Regions from separate parts of the Blastococcus jejuensis genome, predicted to be linked through region 1. Evidence: riboswitches for the same ligand, from Rfam matches in the RefSeq annotation. Region 1 holds a riboswitch; each other region holds the start of a gene.
What was found. A riboswitch is a leader RNA that binds a small molecule or an ion and turns the genes downstream of it on or off. The one in region 1 is predicted to bind thiamine pyrophosphate.

Region 1 (3,252 bases):
GCGTCCGCGGCGAGCAGGACCGGTCCGTCGCCCGCGCCCGGGAGACGCAGCCCGGCGGTGCGGTCGGCCGGGCGCCAGCCCGGGCCGTGCTCGACCAGCCCGCCGTCGGTCAGCTCGACGACGCGGTCGACCAGTGGCAGCCACGGGCCCGCGTCGTGGTCGACGACGATCACGGTGGCCCGCCGGTGGGCGGTCGCGCGCGCGACGGCGCCACGCACCAGCGCCGCCCCGGGTGGGTCCAGCTGCGCCGTCGGCTCGTCGAGCAGGAGCAGGCCCGGATCGCGGGCGAGGGCGCCGGCGAGTACGAGGCGCTGCTTCTCACCGCCCGAGAGCGCCTGCGTGGGCCGGTCCCGGCCGTACGGGAAGCCGACGGCCTCCAGCGCCGCGTCGACCCGCGGCCAGATCCGCTCGCGCGGCAGGCCGGCGTTCTCCAGCCCGAACGCGACGTCGTCGCCGGCGCGGGTCATGACCAGCTGGCTGTCCGGGTCCTGGGCCAGCAGACCGAGCCGGCCGCGGGCCGCCCGGGGCGGGGCGCCGTCGATGGTCAGCTCGCCGGCGACCTCGGTGCCCTCGGCGTCGAGGATCCCGGCCAGCGCGGACAGCAGCGTCGACTTCCCCGCCCCCGAGGCGCCGGTGAGCAGCACCCGCTCGCCCGGCTCGACGACGAGGTCGACCCCCGTCAGGGCCCAGGCGAGCCGCGACGGGTGGCGCACGCCGAGCCCCCGCGCGACGACGCGGACCGGGCCGGTCGTCGTGCGGGCGACACCACCGGTGGTGGTCACCGGCCGGTCAGACGCGGGCGCGGCCCGAGGCGAACGAGCTCAGCGCCCCGGTGCGGGCCAGGGCACGGACCAGCAGGAGCCCGACGACGCCGGCGAGCAGCACGCTGGAGAGCGTCGTGAAGAGCGTGTAGGGCAGCGTGAACACCCAGAACGGGTACTCGGCCGAGACCGGGTAGTAGAGGCTCAGGTCGAGGATCGACGTCGACAGGCCGGCGGTCACCCCCGCCAGCACCGCGGTCGCCCAGCCGAAGCTGCGGTACCGGGTGAGCAGGAAACCGAGCTCGCCGCCGAGGCCCTGCACCAGGCCGTAGACGACGATGATCCCGCCGTAGGGCGAGCCGAGCAGCAGGCTGACCGCCGCGGCCAGCGTGGAGGCGAACACCGCCGCCCCGGGCTTCCGGATCAGCAGGCCCGCGACCACGCCCGGCATCAGGTAGACGCCGTTGAGGATCGCCGAGAGCGGCGGGAAGAAGTCCAGCGGCGCCGAGAGCACGCCGAAGACGAGGTTCCAGGCCCAGAACACGACGCCGAAGGCGACGCCGAGGACGGCGGCGACGACGATGTCGACGGTGCGCCAGCGCACGCCGGCACGACCCGGCTCGGTGGCATCGGTGGACGACGGACGGACGGCCTGTTCGGCCATAGCTCCTCCAGACTCCCTGCGCCGGCATGACCCGGATCAGGTTCGAGGGTCTGCGGTGTCCCGCACTCTCAGCGCCGAAGCGCTCCCCTGTCGGTTTCTTCTGTTGTGCGCAGAAGCCTAGACCTCCGGTGACGGTGCGGGCCCCCGCCCCTCGGCCGGTGCCGCTCGGGGCACGATCGGGGGATGGAACCGATCGTGCTGGACTGCGGGTGGCTCCGGCTCCGGCCGTGGCGCGCGGGCGACGCCGACGCGGTCTGGGCGGCGCTGCAGGACCCCTCGATCCGGCTGTGGAACGGCGGCGGGGTGGGCTCGCGCGACGAGGCAGCCGCGCTGGTGGCCCGCCGGGCCGACTGGGAGTCGGGCACGCACGCGTCGTGGGCCGTCGTCGGCTCGGACGACGGGCTGCTCGCATCGGTCTCGCTGCACTCGATCGACGCGGTGCAGGGCGACGCGGAGATCGGCTACTGGACCGCGCCGGCCGCTCGCGGGCGGGGCGTGGCCACGGTGGCCGTCGACACGGCCTGCCGATGGGCGTTCGGCGCGCTGGCCGTGGACCGGATCGAGCTGTGCCACGCCGTCGAGAACGCGGCATCCGGGCGGGTGGCCGAGAAGGCCGGCTTCACGTTCGAGGGCCGGCTGCGCCGCTCCTACCGGTACGGGGACGGGCTCAAGCACGACGAGCTGCTCTGGGCCCGCCTGTCCGACGATCCCGTGCCGCCGGTCAGCTCCCGCGGCGCAGGCCCCGCCGGGTCATCGCCGCCGTCGCCGCCGTCCAGGCCCGGACCGGGACCAGCCGGGCGACCTTCATGACCAGCATCATGGGCAGCGGGAAGACGATCTCGGCCTTGTCCTTCGCGATCCCGTCGGCGATGGCGCGCGCCGCGGCCTCCGGTGAGATCAGGAACGGCATCGGGAAGGTGTTGCGGTCGGTCATCGGCGTGCGGACGAAGCCGGGGGACACCGTCTGGACGACGATCCCGCGCGGGCCGAGGGAGCCGCGCAGCGCCTCGAACAGGTGCAGCAGCGCCGCCTTGGTCGACCCGTAGGCCTCCGCCCCCGGCAGGCCGCGGTAGCCGGCGACCGACGCCGTCCCGACGATCTGGCCGCGGCCCTGCTCGAGCATCGTGGGGACGACGCCCTCGAGCGCGTGCACCGTGCCCATCAGGTTGGTCTGCAGGTGGTCGGCGAAGGCCTGGCTGTCCCAATGATCCACGTGGAACCTCGACCAGGTGCCGGCGTTGAGCACCGCGAGGTCGAGGCCGCCGAGCGCCGCCCGGACGTTCGCGGCGGCCGCGACCGTGGCCGCGCGGTCGGTGACGTCGACGGGTTCCACGTGCATGCGCCCGCCGGCGACGGCCCGTAGCTTCTCCGTGCTCCGGGCGCTGATCGCCACCGCTGCCCCCCGGTCGGCCAGCTCGCGGGCCAGCGCGGCCCCGATGCCGCTCGACGCCCCGGTGACCCAGACGCGGGCTCCGGCGATCCGCACCCTCAGGCGCCCGCGAACGGGTGGCGGGCCAGGCCCAGCTGGCTCACGCCGAGGTAGCCCACCCGGAAACCGGCCTCGCAGTAGGCGAGGTAGAACTCCCACATCCGGCGGAACGTGCCGTCGAACGAGCCCTCGAGCCGGTCCCAGTTGGCCAGGAACTGCTCCCGCCACAGCGCCAGGGTGTGCGCGTAGTGCGGGCCGAGGTCGCGGCGTTCGACGACGGACAGCCGGGTGTGCGCCGTGAGGGTGTCGGTGATCGCCCGCAGCGACGGGATGATCCCGCCGGGGAACACGTACTTGTGGATCCAGGTGTAGCTGCGACGGGTGGCCATCAACCGGTC
Region 2 (3,252 bases), on a different contig from region 1:
GGTGGCCCGCACCAGATCGCTGGACAGCAGTGCATCGGGTCGCAGGGCCACCAGTTCCCGCGCGGCGCCGGCCGCCTGGACGTGGCCGAGCTCGGTGAGCGGTGGGTGCGGCGTCTGCCCCTGCATCAGGCCCGCGGCGTTCCATTCGCTCTGACCGTGGCGGACGAGCAGCAGGGTGATCGCGGCGGCCATGGTGGGTGGGAGCCTAGCCAAGCCCCCGAGGCGGTTCCGAGCGTGCTCGTGGTCGGTGGCGGGGTGCGCGGTACCCTCCGCTGGTTCGTGCCGATCCACCACGGGGGAATCTCATGCGGCTGCGTCGTCTGCTCGCCCGAGCCGTGTCCACGGCGGTCGCCGTCCTCGCCGTGGGCGCGCTGGGTGTGGCACCGGCCGCCGCCATCGCGAACGGCGTCGCGGCACAGGAGGGGCAGTTCCCGTTCGCGGTGCAGCTGCGGCTGGATGACATCACGCGATCGGACGGGACGACGTACGACAGCGCGTGCTCGGGTGTGCTCATCTCCCCGACCTGGATCATGACCGCCGGTCACTGCTTCCACGACGGGAACCGGAATCGTGTCAGTGGGGCACCCCGTTACGCAGCGACCGCTCGCCTCGGGACCGCCAACACCACGGACCCCGCCGCCGGCGTGACCCGGACCGTCGAGTGGGTCGAGCAGTCCGGCGTCAACGACATCGCCGTGGCCCGGCTCGACGCCCCGGTCGACGGCATCGCCCCGCTCGACCTGAACACCCAGGCGCCGAGGAAGGGGCAGATTCTGACCTTCGCCGGCTGGGGCGCGACCAGCAGCGCGGGCGCGCCCAGCGACCAGCTCTACTGGGGCGAGGTCAAGGTCAGCGCCGTCAAGACGGTCGACGTCCTGGTGAAGGGTTACTGGCCCGCGCCCACCACGAGTGCGTGCCCGTACGACTCGGGCGCGCCCTACTTCGCGACTCCCAGCGGCTCGAGCCCGATCCTGGTCTCGGTGGAGAGCGGCGGCCCGAACTGCCCCCACCGGCTGCAGGAGACGACCGCCCGGGTCGATGTCGTCGCCGGCTGGGTGAGCTCCGTGGTGACCGACCTGCCCTGACCACGGGGCGCGCGTTCCGCGAGCTGCCGCGTCGCGTCGAGGCCGGCACAGCCGGTCCGATCCCGGGTGCCTGGCTGCCCTACAGTGGTCCCGCCACCGCGGGAGCCCGGCGTACCGGGCTGAGAAGACGGCTGAGACGGCCGCTGACCGCCACAACCTGATCCGGTTCGTACCGGCGTAGGGAGGGGATCCCCGTGACAGCTCCGTCCACCACCTTCACAGGCAGCCGCAAGACGTACCTGGCGGGCCCGCGTCCGGACATGCGGGTACCGATGCGCGAGGTCGTGCTCAGCACCGGCGACTCCGTCGTCTTGTACGACACGTCGGGTCCGTACACCGACCCGGCCGCAGAGACCGACGTCCGCACCGGGTTGCCGGCCGTGCGCGCGGCGTGGATCGCCGAGCGCGCGGACACCCAGATCTATGAGGGACGACCGGTCCGAGCCGAGGACGACGGGCGCCGTCCCGGTGACCTGCGCAACCTCGACGCGGTCTTCGGGGGCGATGGCCGCCGCCCCCGGCGGGCTGTCGGCGACGCGGCCGTGACGCAGCTCGGCTACGCCCGGCGGGGTCTGATCACCCCGGAGATGGAGTTCATCGCCGTCCGGGAGGGAGTGTCGGTCGACACCGTGCGTGCCGAGGTCGCCCGAGGCAGAGCGGTGATCCCGGCGAACGTGAACCACCCGGAGTCCGAGCCGATGATCATCGGCCGGGAGTTCCTGGTGAAGGTGAACGCCAACATCGGCAACTCGGCCGTCGCTTCCTCCATCGAGGAGGAGGTGGACAAGATGACCTGGGCGACCCGGTGGGGCGCGGACACGGTCATGGACCTCTCCACCGGCCGCAACATCCACAGCACCCGCGAGTGGATCCTGCGCAACTCCCCGGTGCCGATCGGCACAGTGCCGATCTACCAGGCCCTGGAGAAGGTCGGCGGAAAGGCCGAGGAGCTGACGTGGGAGGTCTACCGCGACACCGTGGTCGAGCAGTGCGAGCAGGGCGTCGACTACATGACCGTGCACGCCGGCGTCCTGCTGCGGTACGTGCCCCTCACCGCCCGGCGCAAGACCGGCATCGTCAGCCGCGGGGGGTCGATCATGGCGGCCTGGTGCCTGGCCCATCACCAGGAGAACTTCCTCTACACCCACTTCGCCGAGCTCTGCGAGATCCTGCGTGCCTACGACGTCACCTTCTCCCTCGGCGACGGGCTGCGGCCGGGTTCGGTGTACGACGCCAACGACGAGGCGCAGCTGGCCGAGCTGCGCACCCTGGGTGAGCTGACCACGGTGGCCTGGGACCACGACGTCCAGGTGATGATCGAGGGCCCGGGCCACGTGCCGATGAACAAGATCAAGGAGAACGTGGACCTGCAGCTCGACCTGTGCCACGAGGCGCCCTTCTACACGCTGGGCCCGCTCACCACGGACGTCGCGCCCGGCTACGACCACATCACCTCGGCGATCGGCGCGGCGATGATCGCCTGGCACGGGACGGCGATGCTCTGCTATGTGACGCCCAAGGAGCACCTGGGACTGCCCGACCGGGACGACGTCAAGGACGGGATGATCGCCTACAAGATCGCCGCCCACGCCGCCGACGTCGCCAAGGGCCACCCCGGCGCTCAGGCGTGGGACGACGCGCTGTCCGACGCCCGGTTCGAGTTCCGCTGGGAGGACCAGTTCACCCTGGCCCTGGATCCCGACACCGCCCGGTCGATGCACGACGAGACGCTGCCCGCGGCGCCGGCCAAGACGGCGCACTTCTGCTCCATGTGCGGCCCGCACTTCTGCTCGATGCGCATCTCGCAGGACGTGCGCCGCTACGCGGAGGAGCGGGGGCTGACGTCGGAGGAGGCGATCGAGGCGGGGCTGAAGGAAGGCGGCCGAGTTCACCGCGCACGGCGGCCGCATCCAGCTGCCGCTGGCGACGTAGCACCGTGACCCCGGGCGAGCGGGTGTGGCCCCGGCCGGTGCCGCTCGTCGGTGACGGGTCGGCCGCCTCTGAGCGAGCTGCCGACCCCACCGGCTGGGCGCTGACACCGGGTCTCCGGGCGGGGCTGTACGAGGCCATCGGGGCCCGGCGCGACGTCCGCCGGTTCCGGCCCGACCCGGTGCCCGGTGAGGTGCTGGACCGGGTACTCGGGGCGGCCCATGCCGCCCCGTCGGTC
Region 3 (3,252 bases), on a different contig from region 1:
GAGCCGGCCCTCGAACTGGAGGAAGCTCGTGCGGCAGCCGGTGGGGGCGTCCACGACCACGCCGAGGAGCTGTTCGGTCGCGCGGAGCAGCTGGTCGGCGGTTTCCTCGGGACCCTGCTGGCCGGCGTGGTGCTGGCGGTGGTCTTCACGGGCGTCTATGCGCTGGTCCGCCACCGGCTGCCCGGCCGGACGGACCTGGCCCGGGTGTGCCTGCTCGCCGGGATCGGTTTCGGCATCTTCGCCCTGTTGCCGGCGTTGAAGATCCCGGCCAATCCGCCTGCCCTCGGTGACCCCGCGACCGTCGGCACCCGGACGGCGATCTACGGGACCGTCCTCCTGAGCGGCATCGTCTCCGCGATGCTGGTCGCGGCACTGGTCAGCTTCCTGCAGAGCCGGGCGGTCAGTCCCGCGGCGACCGCGACCGCCGCCGTCGGGACGCTCACCCTGCTCCTGGGGACCATTCTCGTCCTGATCCCCGCCAATCCGGACCCGATCGCCGCGGACGTGCCCGCGGCGATGGTGTGGGACTTCCGGGTCGCCTCGCTGGGGCAGCTCGCGGTGCTGTGGACGACCCTGGGCCTGGCCGGCGGCTGGCTGGTCGACCGGCTGGCCCGCCCACCGATCACGGGATGAGCACGGCGCGGCCGAGCACCCGGCCGGCGCGCAGATCGTCGAGCACCCGCCCGACGTCGCCCAGCGGGTAGCGCGTCACCCGCGTGATGAGCCGACCTCGAGCGGCGAGGTCGAGAGCCTCCACCAGTTCGGAGCGGCGGTTGCCGACCGACGTGACGATGCGCTGTTCCGGCACGACGAGCGACAGCGGGTCGAATTCCACCCGATCGAAGCTGTAGCCGACATAGACCAGGGTGCCACGCTTGGCGAGGGACGCCAGCGCGGCCGCACCCGTGACCCGAGTGCCGACCAGCTCGAAGACCACGTCGGCCCCAGCCCCGCCGGTCGCCGCGCGGATCGCGGCGACCACGTCCTCCCTGGCCGCGTTCACCGTCGTCTCGGCGCCCAGCTCCCGCGCGAGTGCCAGCCGTTCCGGGTTGCGGGCGACGGCGATGGGTCGCGCTCCGGCTTCCCTGAGCACCTGCACGAGCGCAAGGCCCACTCCACCGCTGCCGTAGACCACCGCCGTGGCGCCCGCGGTGATCCCGGCAACGTCGACCGCGTGGAGCGCCGTGGTGCCGCTGCAGCAGAGAGCGGCCGCCTCTGCCAGGTCGAGTCCCTGGGGAACGGGCACGGTCGCCGACGCCGGGACGACGAGCTGCTCGGCGAACCCGCCGTCGGTGCCGAAGGCCAGGAAGCCCAGCGGGGCGTCGCAGAGATGGTCGTCCCCCGTGCGGCACCACCGGCAGCGGCCGCAGGCATGCAGGTAGTGCACCGCGACCCGGTCACCGGGCTGGACGTGCTCGACGGCCTCGCCGACCTCGGCGACGATCCCCGCGACCTCGTGGCCGAGGGTGATCGGCCTCCGGCCCGGGGTGAGCAACCCGTCAACGAAATGCAGCTCGGTGCCGCAGACCCCAGCCGCCGCCACGTCGATCAGCACGTCCCACGGGCCTGGCCGGGGCGGCTCGACGTCCTCCGTCCCCAGCGGCCGACCGACCTCATGAAACCGCACAGCACGCACAACTGCCTCCCTACGCCGGCATGACCCGGACAGGTTCGAACGGTCGGCGGCCCTAGCCGCCCTCTCAGCCCACTCGGATGGGCTCCCGCGATACGCCGGGCAGGCTACCGCCAGGGTCCGAGGCTGCACGCGCCCGGGCGGCTGTTACGTTCGCGGCGTACGTGGCACGGGGTGTCCCGCCCGGGACTGAGAACACACCCGTCGAACCTGCTCCAGTTGACACTGGCGAAGGGATGTCACCGGCATGTCCGGATCCAGCACGGAACTGATCGACCTGCGCGCCGTCCACGAGGCGCTGCGCGCGACCGCCCCCCTGGTGCACTGCCTGACCAACACCGTCGTCCAGGCCCTCACCGCCAACGCGCTCCTGGCCGTCGGCGCCGCACCCGCGATGGTGGACGCCCCGCAGGAGGCCGGCGACTTCGCCGCCGTCGCCTCCGCGGTGCTGGTGAACGTGGGGACCGTCCACGAGCGGACCGCGGAGGCGATGCGGATCGCCGCGCGCTCCGCCGGGACGGCGGGGACGCCATGGGTCCTCGACCCCGTCGCCGTCGGCGCCCTCGCCTACCGCACCACGCTGGCCGACGAGCTGCTGGCACTGCGTCCCACTGTGGTGCGCGGGAACGCCTCGGAGGTGATGGCGCTCGCCGGCGCAGGCGCGGGCGGGCGGGGCGTGGACAGCACCGCGGGAACCGATGACGCCGCCACCGCCGCCGCCGAGCTGGCCCGGCGGACCGGTGGCGTGGTGGCCGTCAGCGGGGAGGTCGACCTGCTCACCGACGGAACGCGAACCGTCCGGGTGGGTGGCGGTTCGGTGCTCCTGACGAGGACGACGGGTGCCGGGTGCGCGCTCGGCGCCCTCGTCGCCGCCTACGTCGCCGCCACCGACGACCCGCTGACCGGAGCGGTCGCCGCCCACGCCCACGTGGCACTCGCCGCGGAACGAGCCGCGGCGACGGCCGCCGGACCGGGCACGTTCGCCGCCGCGTGGCTCGACGCACTCGACGCGGTCGACGCCGACGCGCTGGCGAAGGCAGACGTGCGCGTCGCCCGATGAGACCGCCGTTTGACCCGACGCTCTACCTGGTCACCGACACGCAGCTGTGCGCGCCGCGGCCGGTGGCCGACGTCGTCCGGGCGGCGGTGGCCGGTGGGGTGACCGCGGTGCAGGTGCGCGACAAGGGCGCCTCCCGTCGCGACCTGCTCGCCCTCACCAGGGCGGTGCAGGAGGCGGTCGCGGAGGTCCCGGGGGTGGCCGTCGTGGTGAACGACGCGGTCGACGTCGCGCTGCTGGCCGCCGCCGACGGCGTGCATGTTGGCCAGGAGGACCTGCCGGCCACCGAGGTGCGGGCCCTGATCGGCCCCCGACGGCTGCTCGGCCTGTCGGTGTCGTCGCCCGCCGAAATCGCTGCCGCCCTGGCACTGCCGACCGGGACGCTGGACCTGGTCGGCGTGAGCCCGGTGTGGGGAACGCCGACCAAGCCCGATGCCGGACCGGCTCTGGGCCTGGACGGGACCCGCGAGCTGGCGGCCGCCGCCCGCGCCGGGGGGCTGACCGCCGTGGCCATCGGTGGCATCGGCGCCGACCGGGCCGCAGAGGTCGCGGCCACCGGGGT

Region 2: it holds a riboswitch for thiamine pyrophosphate, as region 1 does, so the genes downstream of both, thiC (phosphomethylpyrimidine synthase ThiC) here and ABD644_RS18485 (ECF transporter S component) in region 1, are expected to answer to the same signal.
Region 3: it holds a riboswitch for thiamine pyrophosphate, as region 1 does, so the genes downstream of both, thiM (hydroxyethylthiazole kinase) here and ABD644_RS18485 (ECF transporter S component) in region 1, are expected to answer to the same signal.

Annotation. Positions count from the first base shown of each region.
Region 1 is NZ_BAAAVV010000011.1:52,734-55,985, reverse strand. It holds gene ABD644_RS18490 (ABC transporter ATP-binding protein) at 1-782, opposite strand, end outside; gene ABD644_RS18485 (ECF transporter S component) at 790-1,425, opposite strand; TPP riboswitch at 1,422-1,524, opposite strand; gene ABD644_RS18480 (GNAT family N-acetyltransferase) at 1,609-2,235, shown strand; gene ABD644_RS18475 (SDR family NAD(P)-dependent oxidoreductase) at 2,147-2,911, opposite strand; gene ABD644_RS18470 (class I SAM-dependent methyltransferase) at 2,914-3,252, opposite strand, start outside.
Region 2 is NZ_BAAAVV010000003.1:234,139-237,390, reverse strand. It holds gene ABD644_RS08230 (histidine phosphatase family protein) at 1-192, opposite strand, end outside; gene ABD644_RS08225 (S1 family peptidase) at 306-1,085, shown strand; TPP riboswitch at 1,174-1,286, shown strand; gene thiC (phosphomethylpyrimidine synthase ThiC) at 1,280-3,025, shown strand; gene bluB (5,6-dimethylbenzimidazole synthase) at 3,022-3,252, shown strand, end outside.
Region 3 is NZ_BAAAVV010000003.1:228,434-231,685, forward strand. It holds gene ABD644_RS08190 (CbtA family protein) at 1-633, shown strand, start outside; gene ABD644_RS08195 (alcohol dehydrogenase catalytic domain-containing protein) at 623-1,636, opposite strand; TPP riboswitch at 1,627-1,735, opposite strand; TPP riboswitch at 1,794-1,887, shown strand; gene thiM (hydroxyethylthiazole kinase) at 1,881-2,693, shown strand; gene thiE (thiamine phosphate synthase) at 2,690-3,252, shown strand, end outside.